DNA from 2 places in the Rhizobium sullae genome. Region 2 is predicted to be linked to the other one. Evidence: predicted binding sites of a transcription regulator. Region 2 holds the regulator's gene; the other holds the start of a gene.
What was found. Region 2 encodes PhoB, which activates phosphate uptake and scavenging genes when phosphate is short. Its sites were predicted from a motif close to TGTCATNNANCTGTCAT; they were not measured.
Positions count from the first base shown of each region.

Region 1: a site for PhoB is predicted at 3,644-3,660, ahead of phnC (phosphonate ABC transporter ATP-binding protein). Genes of this name have one in related genera too.

Region 1 is NZ_CP104143.1:3,875,362-3,882,699, forward strand. Features, by position in the region: gene phnE (phosphonate ABC transporter, permease protein PhnE) at 1-680, opposite strand, end outside; gene phnE (phosphonate ABC transporter, permease protein PhnE) at 691-1,653, opposite strand; gene phnD (phosphonate ABC transporter substrate-binding protein) at 1,744-2,652, opposite strand; gene phnC (phosphonate ABC transporter ATP-binding protein) at 2,743-3,588, opposite strand; gene N2599_RS19155 (DapH/DapD/GlmU-related protein) at 3,704-4,321, opposite strand; gene phnL (phosphonate C-P lyase system protein PhnL) at 4,318-5,028, opposite strand; gene phnK (phosphonate C-P lyase system protein PhnK) at 5,041-5,817, opposite strand; gene N2599_RS19170 (alpha-D-ribose 1-methylphosphonate 5-phosphate C-P-lyase PhnJ) at 5,814-6,692, opposite strand; gene N2599_RS19175 (hypothetical protein) at 6,689-6,895, opposite strand; gene N2599_RS19180 (carbon-phosphorus lyase complex subunit) at 6,892-7,338, opposite strand, start outside.
Region 2 is NZ_CP104143.1:145,284-152,621, reverse strand. Features, by position in the region: gene N2599_RS00750 (Hsp33 family molecular chaperone) at 1-21, opposite strand, end outside; gene argF (ornithine carbamoyltransferase) at 115-1,032, opposite strand; gene N2599_RS00740 (aspartate aminotransferase family protein) at 1,073-2,272, opposite strand; gene N2599_RS00735 (GcrA family cell cycle regulator) at 2,693-3,226, shown strand; gene phoB (phosphate regulon transcriptional regulator PhoB) at 3,297-3,980, opposite strand; gene phoU (phosphate signaling complex protein PhoU) at 4,015-4,728, opposite strand; gene pstB (phosphate ABC transporter ATP-binding protein PstB) at 4,763-5,578, opposite strand; gene pstA (phosphate ABC transporter permease PstA) at 5,594-6,913, opposite strand; gene pstC (phosphate ABC transporter permease subunit PstC) at 6,910-7,338, opposite strand, start outside.

The sequences.
Region 1 (7,338 bases), 410 kb from region 2:
AGGCCGAAGTATGCGATCACGCGCCCCCCTGGAGAGCGCTGCTCCACCCATTCCGGAAGGTTGCCTTGGGCGGTCACCCGTTCCGCGGTTGTATCCAAAGTCAGGGTCACGCGTTCGTCGTTGCGTGTCAGGACAACCTCGTTCGGGCGGATCTCCGCTGTTCGTGACGCGCCCATGTGGACCAGCGCTTCGGTGACGACTTCCTCCGCGCGTACGTCGGTTCTGGCCGCCTCTGCGGGAGCTGCCTGCTGCTGCGAGGCGCCGGCCATGAAATTGAAGCTTGAGGATGGAGCGGACGGCGCAGTCGTACTGGGTGCCGTCGTCGGAGCTTCGATTGTGCGGCTAACGATTTCGCGTTTCGCCTCCAACCAATCAGGGTTCGGATTGGGGCCGATGGGATCGAAGCGCGAATACGTGATCCGCATGCTGCCGTCGGGATTGATCTCTATATCGGGACGGATCTCGTAAGAAACCCAGTCGGCCAGATAATTGCCGGCGATACCCCAGTTGGCCTCGCCGAATACTTTTCCGGCTGCGAAAAACCACCAGGCATAAAAGACGTAGAGAACGAGGGCGGCCACGATGAGCGGAACCTGAAACCGCCGCCAGACGGAGCGGTTGAAGATTTCCGGATGCCCGGCGGCGATACGTTCCATTTCGGCGGCATTCAGGGAGGGCATGGCGCGGTCCTTATCCAATGGTCTGAAATGCATGGTCGCCCACCAGCTTGCGCCTCAGCCAGGCCGAGAACTGGTCGACAGCGATGACTGTCAGCAGCAGCAATATGATGATCGCCAAGGTCTTAGCCTCGTGTCCGCGGCTGATCGACAGGCGCAACTGCTCACCGATGCCGCCGCCGCCGACGGCACCGATGACGGTGGAGGCTCGGACATTGATTTCGAGGCGCAGCAGGAAATAACTCATGAAGTTCGGCAGCACCTGCGGGACCATGCCGAACCATGCGCGCTCAATCCAGTTGCCTCCCACGGCCTTCAATCCCTCATCGGGCTTCATGTCGGCATTTTCAATGACCTCAAAAAACAGCTTGCCAAGTGCTCCGATCGTATGGATCGACACTGCGATGACAGCGGGAAGGGGGCCGAGAGAGAGGATTGCAAGGAAGAAGCCGGCGAGAACAACTTCGGGAAAAGCCCTGAGGATTTCCATGAAGCGTCGCGCCATGCCGCGTATCCAGATATTGCGGGTCATGTTTTTCGCGGCGATGAAGGACAGGATGAAGCCGAAAAACAGGCCGATGACAGTAGAAAAGATCGCGATGTTCAGCGTCTCTGCCATCTTGTAGAAATATTCCGGAATATAGAAACTTCCGGTGATGTAGTGCCGGCCGTCCGGATAATCGTACTGGAGGCTGCCATCATAGTAGGGCGAAGGGAGGTCGAACATGGCGCGCCAGATTTCCATGCCGTCCCGCGGAACGAGATCGCCGACGAAATCGAAAAGGTGCGGCAGCCGATCCAGGAATTTCCCCGAGTTGGTCTCGTTGGCGAACCAGAGGGACCCGCTCAGAGCGAGGATCAGGATTGCGAGGCTGAAAACGGTATAAAGCCGGCGGCGAGCTGCGAGCTCCTGCCAATGGCGTTCGACAAGCGCCCCTGTCTCGCTCAGAAACGGCTGCAGTGTGGTGGACGTCATCCCGTTATCCCCTTCCGCACACGAGGTGGACTCAACATGAAAGCGCCGCCGGCGGCATCCCGTCGGCGGCGCTGTCGTAATTGTGGGCGATCAGCCGCCGATCGTGGCCTTGCGGGCGTCGATGATCGGCTTGTAGAAGTCCGCATTGACTTCAGCGAAGCCCTTGAAGTCACCGCCCTGAATAGCCGAGAAGCATGCAGCGTCGCTCGTCGGCAGGTCCATCATGAACTTCTTGAACTTGGCTTTCATATCGTCGTTCATGGAAGTGCGGACAACGACCGGGCCGTTCGGGATCAGCGGAGACTTCCAGAGTTCGACCAGATCGTCCATGTTGAGGACCCCCTTGTCGACCATCTTGCGAAGATTGCCGGAGGTGTAGCCGTCCTTGAAATCGCCGATGCCGGAGCCGAAGGTCGTACCGGCATCCAAGGTGCCCTTCAGCACTTCGAGAACGAGGTTCTCATGGCCGCCGCCGAAGCCCGTCGAAGCCACGAGTTCCTTGACGGGCTTGCCGCCGAGGGCTTCCGGCAGGGTGACCGTGGGGATGAGGTAGCCGGAAGTGGAGTCCGGATCGGCGAAGCCGAGCTTCTTGCCCTTGATGTCGGTGACCTTCGTCATGCCCGAATCCTTGCGGGCAACCATGATCGAGTAGTAGCCCATGGAGCCGTCGGTCTGAACCGTGGTCAGGATCGGCTCCACAGCCTTCGAGTTTGCAAGGTAGATCTTGGCATAGCCGGATGCGCCGAGTTCGGCATAGTCAAGTGTGCCGCCGAGCAAGCCCTGGATGACGCCGTCATAATCGGCGGCCGGGAACAGTGAAACCTTTTCCACGCCGAGAACGGATGGCAGCTTGTCGACCATGCACTGGTAGTTGCGCAGGCGGTCAGCTTCGTTTTCGCCGCCGAGAATACCGACGCGGAACTCCTTGAGGTCTTCGGCGGCGGCAGCGCCGGCAAGCGCCAGAAGCGCTGTCGCGGCAAAGAGTGCTTTCTTCAACATGGGTCTCTCCTGATTAACCGGTTCCCCGGTGGTCTTGCTGTTACGAAGAAGTGTGCCCTTGAGGCAGGCAATCGATCACGGCCGTCTCCCTCAGAGGCCTGCCAGGGCAACCGGTTGCAGGCCGGCGGATGCTTGAACCGCGGCTGGCGCGGGAATTTTGATCGAGGTGGACGTCATGGTCTCGTCGATGCCGGCGCCATCCTTGTCGGTGCCGTAGATTTCCTTGACCGCAGCCGCTGTCAGCTCTGAAGGCTTGCCGTCGAAAACGACGCGGCCAGCGGCCATGCCGACGATGCGCTCGCAATAATTGCGTGCCGTATCGAGCGTATGCAGGTTGGTGATGACGGTGATGCCCTCGCGCTCGTTGATGTCGCGCAGCGCATCCATGACGATCTTGGCGTTCAGCGGATCGAGCGAGGCGATCGGCTCGTCGGCGAGCACCATCTTCGGGTTCTGCATCAGGGCGCGCGCGATCGCCACCCGCTGCTGCTGGCCGCCGGAAAGCGTGCCGGCGGTCTGCAGCGCCGTCTGCTCGATGCCGAGGCGTTCCAGGGCCGCAATCGCATGAATGCGCTCGTCGCGGCTAAAGATGTTGAGGAGGCTCAGCATGGTCGGGCGGTGATTGAGGCGGCCGAGCATGACATTGGTCAGAACGTCGAGGCGCGGGACGAGATTGAACTGCTGAAAGATCATCGCGCAATCGCGCTGCCAGTTGCGCAAGGCCTCGCCGCGAAGGGCGGAGACTTCGACGCCGCCGAAACGAATGGATCCGGAAGTCGGCTCCTGCAGCCGGTTGATCATGCGAAGCAGCGTGGATTTCCCCGCGCCCGAGCGCCCGATGATGCCGACCATCTGGCCCTGCGGCATGTCGAGCGTGACGGAATCCACGGCCAGCTTTGCACCAAAACGGCGGGTGACATCCTTCAGTTCGAACATCATGCTCTACCTCGCATTCTAAGGGCCTGCGTCAGGAGTGCATTAGTCGGGCTCGATGAAACTCCAATGTCAGTTTTGTGTAAGTGCTGTGACAATCGGCCTTATGAACAGGCCTTTAGCTATTATGCCGGCTAAGGAAATCTTCCGCCGAAAGCGCCCGGAAATCCTCGAGTGCTGAACGCAGCTTCGAATGCTCCCAATCCCACCACGCAAGTCTGTCCATCCGCTCGCCGATTTCCCTGGAGAAACGCTCGCGGATAAGCTTTGCGGGAACGCCGCCGACGATCGTGTAGGGCGCGACGTCCTTTGAGACGACGGCACCTGCGCCGATCACCGCGCCGTTGCCGACGGTGACGCCGGGCAAGATGGTTGCCCCATGGCCGATCCATACGTCATGGCCGATGACGACGCGGTCGGAGCGTCGCCATTCGAAGAAATCCGTCTCCATATTCGCATCCGGCCAATAGTCTGCGGCGCGATAGGTGAAGTGATGCAACGTCGCGCGCCATGTCGGATGGTTGGTCGCGTTGATACGGACGGCGGCGGCAATATTTACGAACTTGCCGATGGTCGCGCACCAGATAGAGCCATCCTGCATGATGTAGGAATAATCACCGAATTCGACTTCGCTGATCCGGCAGCGTTCGGATATCTCCGTATAACGGCCAAGCGTGGCATCGCTGACGAAGGCGGTCTCATGAATATAGGGCATGTCGCCCAGCTTCCGGCTCATGCTGCAAGCGCCTTTCGCGGCGAAAACTGCTGGACGTCGAGGATGCGGTCGGCTACCGCCTCTCTTACTTCCTCATCATGGAATATGCCGAGAAGGGCTACGCCCGCCTCTTTCTTCTCTGCGATCATGCCGACGACGACGGCGCGATTTTTTGCGTCGAGAGAAGCGGTTGGCTCATCGAGCAGCAGGACCGTATGGTCGGTGATGAAACCGCGAGCGATGTTGACACGCTGCTGCTCGCCACCCGAGAAAGTCGCAGGCGGCAGCCGCCATAGCGCTTGGGGAAGGTTCAGCTTTTCAAGCAGGGCCGCCGCTTTTTCGCGTGCGGTGGCAGCGGTCTCTCCGCGGGCAAGCAGCGGTTCGGCAACGACATCGATGGCGGCAACACGCGGAACGGTGCGAAGGAACTGACTGACATAGCCGAGAGTATGGCGGCGGACATCGATGACAGTGCGCGGGTCCGCAGCGGCGAGATCGACGACACGGCCCATGTGGCTGACGAGGATCTGTCCGGTATCTACGGCATAGTTGCCATAAATCATCTTGAGCAGGGAACTCTTGCCGATGCCCGAAGGACCACCGAGAACGACGCATTCGCCGGCGGCAACGGAGAAGGCGACGTCAGAGACGACCGGAAGTTTGATGTTATCGCGCAAATGCATGGTGAAGCACTTCGAAACTTCGGAAACGACGAGGGGCGTTGCCATGGTTGTTGCCTTTCAGACCTGCAGGATCGATGAGACGAGCAATTGTGTGTAGGGCTCGCGCGGGTCGTCGAGCACCCGGTCTGTGAGGCCATGTTCGATAACATAGCCGTCCTTCATCACCATCATACGATGCGAGAGCAGGCGCGCGACGGCGAGATCGTGGGTGACGATGATGGCCGAGAGGCCGAGATCGTTGACGAGACCGCGAACCAGATCGAGGAGGCGCGCCTGAACCGAGACGTCGAGACCGCCGGTTGGCTCATCCATGAAGACGAGCCGCGGGCTGGTGACGAGATTGCGGGCAATCTGCAGACGTTGGCGCATGCCGCCCGAGAAAGCGCGAGGCTGATCATCGATGCGGCCGGCGTCGATTTCAACACGCTCCAGCCAGTCGATGGCGGTGGAGCGGATTTTGCCATAGTGCCGGTCGCCGATCGCCATCAGCCGTTCGCCGACATTGGCGCCGGCCGACACCGTCATGCGCAAGCCGTCGGCCGGATTCTGGTGCACGAATCCCCAATCAGTGCGCATCAGGAAGCGGCGCTCCGCCTCGTTCATGCGGTAGAGATCGCGATAGCTTCCATCGCGCATGTGATATTCGACGCTACCGGTCGTCGGCATCAAGCGCGTCGAGATACAGTTAAGTAGCGTCGTCTTTCCGGAACCGGACTCGCCGACGACGGCCAGCACCTCGCCCGGCCAGAGCTCGAAGGAGACATTGCGGCAGCCGACACGATTTCCGTAGAATTTCGAAACGTCGTTGACTTTGAGAAGAGGTGTGTCGCTCATTCCGCAGCCTCCTTCGGCGCAAGCATCTCGCCGGCATGTCCCTGCTCGCGGCGGTCTTCGCAATGGTCGGTATCGGAGCAGACGAACATGCGTCCGCCCTTGTCGTCGAGAATTACCTCGTCGAGATAGACCTCCTCTGCGCCACAAAGTGCGCAGGGTTTGCCGAAGCGCTGAATCTCGAACGGATAGTCTTCGAAATCGAGGCTGACGACCTCGGTATAGGGCGGAACCGCGTAGATGCGTTTCTCGCGGCCAGCGCCGAAGAGCTGTAGCGCGTCGGACATATGCATTTTCGGATTGTCGAATTTCGGCGTCGGCGACGGGTCCATGACGTAGCGCCCGGCGACCTTCACCGGATAGGCGTAGGTCTTGGAGATGCGGCCGTTGTGCGCGATGTCCTCGTAAAGCTTCACATGCATCAGGCCGTATTCTTCCAGCGCATGCATCTTGCGCGTTTCGGTTTCGCGCGGCTCGAGGAAGCGGAGTGGCTCCGGGATCGGAACCTGGTAGACGAGCACCTGGTTGGCTCCGAGCTTTTCTTCCGGAATGCGATGACGCGTTTGGATGACCGTTGCATCTTTGGTGTGGGTGGTCACCGCGACGTTTGCAACCCTCTGGAAGAAAGCACGGATGGAAACTGCATTCGTGGTGTCGTCGGCACCCTGGTCGATGACCTTCAGTACATCGTCCGGCCCGATGATCGAGGCCGTTACCTGCACCCCGCCCGTGCCCCAGCCGTAGGGCATGGGCATTTCGCGGGAGGCGAAAGGCACCTGGTACCCGGGAATCGCGATCGCCTTCAGGATCGCGCGGCGAATCATCCGCTTCGTCTGCTCGTCGAGATACGCGAAGTTGTAGGTGGCTAGCTCCGTCATTTGCGGTTACCTTCAAGCAAAAGCGAGGGAACGGCTTGGAATTCGACGCTGAAATGCTCTCGACTGCCGTGCTCTTGGCAGCCATTGCGTTTGCGTTTCTCCACCGTCAGATCTTCGGTTCCGGAAAGGACAGCAGCTTCGACTTGGACGACGGCGATAGCGGGGGTGGCGGCGACTGAAAGCCTTTTGGCGGCGCGCATCATTCTGCCGCCTCCTGCAAGTCCCTGCCGCCGTTTCGAGCAGTCTCGAAGTCGCGGCGCATGCGCCGGACAAGGTCCAGTTCGGCCTGGAAATCCACGTAATGCGGCAATTTCAGATGCTCGACGAAGCCAGTGGCCTGGACATTGTCGGAATGAGAAATGACAAATTCCTCGTCCTGTGCCGGTGCTGTGATGTCTTCCCCGAACTCCTCGGCGCGCAGTGCCCGATCGACCAGCGACATCGACATCGCTTTCCGTTCGCTCTGGCCGAAGACGAGGCCGTAACCGCGCGTGAACTGCGGCGGCGCTTTGGCTGAGCCCTTGAACTGGTTGACCATCTGGCATTCCGTCAACTGGATTGTCCCGAGCGATACGGCAAAACCGAGTTCCGGAACGTCTAATTCCACCTCGACGTCACCGATACGGATTTCCCCCGTGAAGGGATG
Region 2 (7,338 bases):
AGCACTTGCAATTTCTGCCATGGTCTTACTCCTAGTAGTCCAGGCGGCAGACCAGAGGTCTTTTCGCCCGTGCCGCCACGAGGCCATCAGGCCAGACGTGGCGCCCAGTATGGTTCAGATCGCGCCCAGGCACCATGCAAGAATCGACTTTTGCGCATGAAGACGGTTCTCCGCCTCATCGAAGACCACGGATTGCGGGCCATCGATCACATCATCCGTCACTTCCTCGCCGCGATGGGCGGGCAGGCAATGCATGAACAATGCATCCTTGCCGGCCTTCGCCATCAAAGCCGAATTGACCTGATAGGGCTGGAAGACGTTGTGACCGCGGGCCCGATGTTCCTGATTCATGGAGACCCAGGTATCGGTTACCACACAATCGGCGCCTTCGACCGCACGGTCGGCGTCATGGCCAAGCATGATTTCGGCGCCCTCATTGCGGGCCCAGTTGAGATAGTGATCCTTGGGCTCGGAACCAAGAGGCACAGCCATATTCATGCGATAGCCAAAACGGGCCGCACCTTCGACCAGCGAGTGCAGTACGTTGTTGCCATCGCCGGTCCAGGCAATCGTCTTGCCCCTGATCGGACCGCGATGCTCCTCGAAGGTCATGATATCTGCCATGATCTGGCAGGGATGCGTGTCGTCCGTCAGCGCGTTGATGACCGGCACCGTCGCATGTTCGGCGAGCTCCAGCATGCGGTGGTGCTCCGTCGTGCGGACCATGATCGCATCGACATAGCGCGAGAGCACCTTGGCCGTATCGCCGATCGTCTCGGCGCGGCCAAGCTGCATCTCCGTGCCGGAGAGGAAAAGCGTTTCGCCACCGAGTTGACGCATGCCGACATCGAAGGAAACGCGTGTGCGCGTAGAGGGTTTCTCGAAGATCATCGCCAGCATCTTACCCGCGAGCGGCTTATCGCCTTTGCCCGCCTTGAAGGCCTGCTTGCGGACGATCGCATCATCCATGATGGCTCTGAGATCGGATGCAGTTACCGCCGAGAGATCGAGAAAGTGTTTGGGGGAAGCCATGTCGTTCTTACCTGTATGCGCCTTGAGGGGCGTTATCCGTTCAAGCCGTCTTCCTGGTTTTTGCCGCGCGAATGCTTTCGGCAGCGCGCTCGACGCGGGCAAGGCCCTCGCGGGCTTCCTCCGCCGTGACGACTAGAGGCGGAAGGAGACGGATGACATTATCGCCCGCCGGAATGCCTAGAAGATGAGCAGCACGAATGGCCTGCAACAGTTCGGAAGACGGGACGGCAGCCTTGATGCCGAGCATCAGGCCTTCGCCGCGCACATCTTCGATGATATCCGGATAGCGATCCTTCAGCGAGGCAAGGCCCTGGCGGAAGACGAGTGCCACATCGCGGACATGCTGCAGAAAGCCGTCGGCGAGGATGACGTCGAGCACCGCGCTGCCGACCGCCATGGCAAGCGGATTGCCGCCATAGGTGGAGCCATGCGTGCCGGCCTTCATGCCGGAGGCGGCATCCGCGGTCGCCAGGCAGGCGCCGAGCGGGAAGCCGCCGCCGATACCCTTCGCTACCGCCATGATATCCGGCGTGACACCCGACCATTCGTGAGCAAAGAGTTTGCCGGTACGGCCAACGCCAGTCTGGACCTCATCGAGGATCAGCAGCAGACCCTTCTCATCGCAGATCTGGCGGAGCGCCTTCATGAACTCATTCGTCGCCGGACGGACCCCGCCCTCGCCCTGCACCGGCTCTACGAGGATGCCGGCGGTCGCATCGGTGATCGCTGCGCGGACCGCCTCGATATCGCCGAAGGGAACCTGATCGAAGCCCGGCGCCTTCGGGCCGAAGCCCTCGAGATACTTCTCCTGGCCGCCGGCGGCGATTGTCGCCAGCGTGCGGCCATGAAAGGCGCCTTCGAAGGTGATGATGTGGAAGCGCTCGGGATGACCGTTGGAATACTGATAGCGGCGCGCGGTCTTGATCGCGCATTCCAGCGCCTCGGCGCCGGAATTGGTGAAGAACACCTTGTCGGCGAAGGTGACGTCGGTCAGCCGCTTGGCAAGCGCTTCCTGGCCGGGAATTTCATAGATATTCGACAGGTGCCAAACCTTGTCGGCCTGCGCCTTCAGGGCTTCGACGACATGCGGATTGCCGTGGCCGACGGAAGTCACTGCAACGCCTGCGCCAAAATCCAGATATCGTTCGCCGCCTTCAGTGATCAGCCAAACGCCCTCACCTCGCTCGAACCGCAAAGGGGCGCGAGAATAGGTGTCATATAGCGGCGCGGCTTGAGCCATGGCGCGATCTCCTGTCATCGTTAGGGCAACCAGACTCCGGCTAAAAACCGGGTCCGAAAAATTAAAAATGCCGCCTTTCGGCGGCGAGTGCCACTATTGACGTTTCGCACCGCGATGTCAACAAAACTGCGGGCTTCGTGCGCCATGGGACCACCTCCCCGAACGAGGTCATTTATCAACAGCTAATGTTGCAGAAATGACTCGCTCGGGAAGCAAGTTGGGGAAAACTTGAAATTCGATTCATCCGGATTCCCGCGACTCTTGTCACGGAGTCAGCCTCACACTAGGTTAAAACTCAATTACTAGACTGCATGCGGCGGAACTAGTCACCACAATTGGTCAGGCGTTTCCTGCTTCGGATGTATCCGGAGCAAGGGTGGGGGATTCTGCCTTCACAACGCTAAACGGCGGAGACAGGGCATGAACTGGACAGACGAGCGAGTCGAAAAACTCAAGAAGCTTTGGTCCGAAGGACTGAGCGCGAGCCAGATCGCTGCGCAGCTCGGCGGAGTGAGCAGGAACGCGGTGATCGGCAAGGTCCACAGGCTTAGCCTTCCGGGCCGCGCCAAGGCCGGTGGCACCGCGGCGGCCGCACGAGCGCCGAAGCGCAATACCTCGGCTCCGCGCGCACCGAACTATGCATCGCGGATCGCGACCCGCACCGTCACGCGCCAGCAGGGCGCAACGATGCTCAAGGAAGAGATCGAAATCGATCTCATGGAGGAGGTAAGCTATCGTCCGGCCGCAAACGTGGTTGTGCCGATCTCCCGCCGCCTCGGACTGACGGAACTTACGGAACGCACCTGCAAGTGGCCGGTCGGCGATCCGCTGAAGGATGATTTCCACTTCTGCGGTTGCGACAGCCCGGACTCTTCACCCTACTGCAGCTATCATGCGCGCCTTGCCTATCAGCCGGTCAACGAGCGCCGCAGGACAGCAGCCCGCGCAAACTGAGCCGGATAAATGACAAACGGAAACGGGCCTCGCAGGCCCGTTTTTTTATGCCCGGCAATGGAAGCGGCAATCAGGATTCCATGGAATATCCGGCACCGCGGACGGTGCGGATGACATCCTGCATGTTGGAGAAGTTCAGCGCCTTGCGCAGCCGGCCGACATGGACGTCGACGGTGCGCTCGTCGACATAAATGTCGTGGCCCCAGACACCGTCCAGAAGCTGCGAACGCGAGAAAACGCGGCCGGGCGACGACATCAGGAATTCCAGGAGGCGGAATTCGGTGGGGCCGAGGCGAACTTCGCGGCTTTTGCGGTGAACACGATGCGTTTCGCGGTCGAGTTCGATGTCGCCGCATTTCAGCACCGTCGAGAGCACCTCAGGCTTGGCGCGGCGCAGCATCGCCCTGACGCGGGCAACGAGCTCCGGCGTCGAAAACGGCTTGACGACATAGTCGTCGGCGCCGGTCGAAAGGCCGCGCACACGCTCGCTTTCCTCGCCGCGCGCCGTCAGCATGATGATCGGCAGGCGCTCGGTCTCCGGACGCATGCGCAGGCGGCGGCAAAGCTCTATGCCCGATACGCCCGGCAGCATCCAATCGAGGATCAAAAGGTCCGGCGTGCGCTCCTGAAGCCGGATTTCGGCCTCGTCGCCACGCAGGATGGTATCGACCTCGAAACCTTCGGCCTCAAGGTTATAGCGAAGAAGCACACTCAGTGCCTCTTCGTCTTCAACGACTGCAACTCTCGGGATCATTCGCTTCTGTCTCCTGAGGGCGGGTTCAGAATTGTCATTCCGTCACCGCGCCGACGGTGTTGGCAGTATCGTCCTTCGGACGTTCGCCTTCCGGCTGGGCGCCGGTCGCCATGTAATAGATCGTTTCGGCAATGTTGGTGGCATGGTCGCCGATGCGCTCGATGTTCTTGGCGCAGAAGAGAAGATGCGTGCAGCTGGTGATGTTGCGCGGATCTTCCATCATGTAGGTCAGAAGCTCGCGAAACAGCGAAGTGTACATCGCGTCGATTTCCTCGTCGCGCTCGCGGATCGACTTCGCCCTGTCGGCGGCACGGGTCGTATAGACGTCGAGCACTTCCTTGAGCTGGACGAGGGCGAGCTCGGAAAGATGCTCGAGGCCGCGGGCGAGCTTACGCGGAACGCCGGTGCTTTGTACCGCGATGACGCGCTTGGCCGTGTTCTTGCCGAGATCGCCGACGCGCTCAAGGTCGGCTGCGATACGGATCGAGCCCATGATCTCGCGAAGATCGGAGGCCATCGGCTGGCGGCGGGCAATGGTGACGACCGCCTTGTCGCCGATCTCGCGTTCGGCATGATCGAGGATCACGTCGTCGGAGATGACCTTCTGGGCCAGAGCCGTATCGCCGTTGACCAGCGCGCGGACAGCGTCGGACACCATCTGCTCGGCAAGCCCACCCATTTCCGAGATGCGGCGGGTCAGGAACTTCAAATCGTCGTCATAGGCAGAAAAGATATGGGTCGATGCCATGGGAATTGTCCTTGAATAGCCTGAACGCCGCAACTCAGCCGAAGCGGCCCATGATGTAATCCTGGGTGCGGGGGTCGTCCGGGTTGGTGAACATCTTGTCGGTGTCGTTCTCCTCGACGAGATTGCCGAGGTGGAACATAGCGGTCCGCTGCGAAACGCGGGCCGCCTGCTGCATCGAGTGCGTCACGATGACGATGGTGAAGTTCTCGCGCAGCTCATGGATCAGCTCTTCGACCTTGGCAGTCGCAATCGGATCGAGCGCCGAGCACGGTTCGTCCATCAGGATGACTTCCGGGCTCACGGCAACGGCACGCGCGATGCACAGACGCTGCTGCTGGCCGCCGGACAGGCCGGTGCCGGATTCATGCAGGCGATCCTTGACTTCGTTCCAAAGGCCGGCGCGCTGCAGCGACTGCTCGACGATCTGGTCCAAGTCCGCCTTCGACTTTGCCAGGCCATGGATACGTGGCCCGTAGCTGACGTTCTCGTAGATCGTCTTCGGGAACGGGTTCGGTTTCTGGAAGACCATGCCGACGCGGGCGCGGAGCTCCACGACGTCGATATCCGGATCGTAGATATCCTCGCCATCAAGCGTGATCTTGCCTGTCACGCGGCAGTTGTCGATCGTATCGTTCATGCGGTTGAGGCTGCGCAGGAAGGTAGACTTGCCGCAGCCGGAGGGGCCGATGAGCGCGGTAACCGTGTTCTCGCGGATGTTTAGCTTCACGTCGAAAAGCGCACGCTTATCGCCGTAGTAGACCGACACGTCCTGGCCGATCATCTTGTACGGGATCGTATTCATTTTCTGGTCCAGAGCCTTCTCAACTGCTGCTTCAGTCAACATGTTCATGACTATGTACTCCGTTTACCAGCGACGCTCAAAGCGCCGGCGCAAGAGGATGGCTCCGAGGTTCATGACGATCAGGAACAGGAGCAGGACGATAATGGCGCCAGACGTGCGCTCGACGAATGCGCGTTCGGCTTCGTTGGCCCACATGTAGACCTGTACCGGCAGCGCCGTGGACGGGTCGAGCGGGGTGCTCGGCGCGCTGGCGACGAAGGCGACCATGCCGATCAGGAGAAGCGGTGCGGTTTCTCCGAGCGCGTGTGCCAAACCGATGATGGTGCCGGTCAGAATACCGGGCATCGCAAGCGGCAGGACGTGGTGGAACACCATCTGCATCTTCGAGGCGCCGAGGCCGAGCGCCGCCGCGCGGATCGACGGCGGGACAGCGCGCAGTGCTGCGCGGGTGGCGATGATGATCGTCGGCAGCGTCATAAGCGTCAGCACCAAACCGCCGACCAGTGGGGCCGAGCGTGGCAGGCCGGCGAAGTTGATGAAAACAGAAAGACCGAGCAGACCGTAGACGATCGAGGGAACGGCAGCGAGGTTGTTGATGTTCACCTCAATCAGGTCCGTCACCTTGTTCTTGGTCGCGAATTCCTCAAGGTAGATCGAGGTGCCAACGCCGATCGGCAGCGACAGAACGAGAACGATCAGCATCAGGTAGAGCGAGCCGACAAGAGCGACGCCGAGGCCGGCGGCTTCAGGACGGCTGGAGTTGCCATGGGTGAAAAGTCCGGTGTTGAACTCCTTGAAAAGCGCTCCGTTCGCCTTCAGCTCGTTCATCCAGCCGAGCTGCTTGTCGTTCACCTTACGGTTCTTCTCATCGACGGCAAGGTCGATCTGGCCCTTGTTGGCGCTGTCGACATTGGCGTCGGCCAAAACGGTCACATTGACGGTCTTGCCGATGATCGACGGGTCGGCGACAACCATGTCACGCAACTGGATCGGCGCGCTCTTGGAGAGCATCGCCGTCGCCCCACGGACATCCGGGCGGCTGGAGGCGTTGATGTTCAACTCCTTGACAAGCGCATCACGCAGCAGCGCGCCGTAATTGGCTGCAATCAGCACCGACGGATCGGTGGCCCGCTTGTTATCCGGGTCGATGGTCTTTTCAGTAAATTCGACCGGAAGCGAGATCACCGTCTGCTGGAAGGCAGTGTAGCCGTTGCGGATGACCGTCGACAGCAGGAACGCCAGGAAAATCAGGCCGAAGGAGATAGCGGCAATGCCATAGGCCCTGAAACGGCGCTCCGCAGCATAACGGCGCTTGATGCCGATATCGCGGCGCTCTGGCGCCTTGGAAATGGTGCCTGCAATGGGGGAAACAATATTCGTCATTCGTACTGCTCCCGGTATTTGCGCACGATGTAAAGCGCGTAGATGTTAAGGCAAAGCGTGATGAAGAAGAGCGTGATGCCAAGCGCGAAGGCGACCAGCGTCTGCGGCGAGGTGAATTCAAGGTCGCCGGTCAGCTGGTTGACGATCTTGACGGTCACCGTGGTCATCGGCTCGAAGGGATTGATCTGCATACGCGCAGCGACACCGGCGGCCAGCACGACGATCATGGTTTCGCCGATGGCGCGCGAGGCCGTCATCAGGAGTGCGCCGACGATGCCCGGCAGAGCTGCCGGAAGCACCACCCTCTTGATCGTTTCCGAGCGCGTGGCGCCGAGGCCTAGCGAACCATCACGCAGCGCGTGCGGCACTGCGGTGATGATGTCGTCCGACAGCGAGGAAACGTAGGGGATCAGCATGATGCCCAT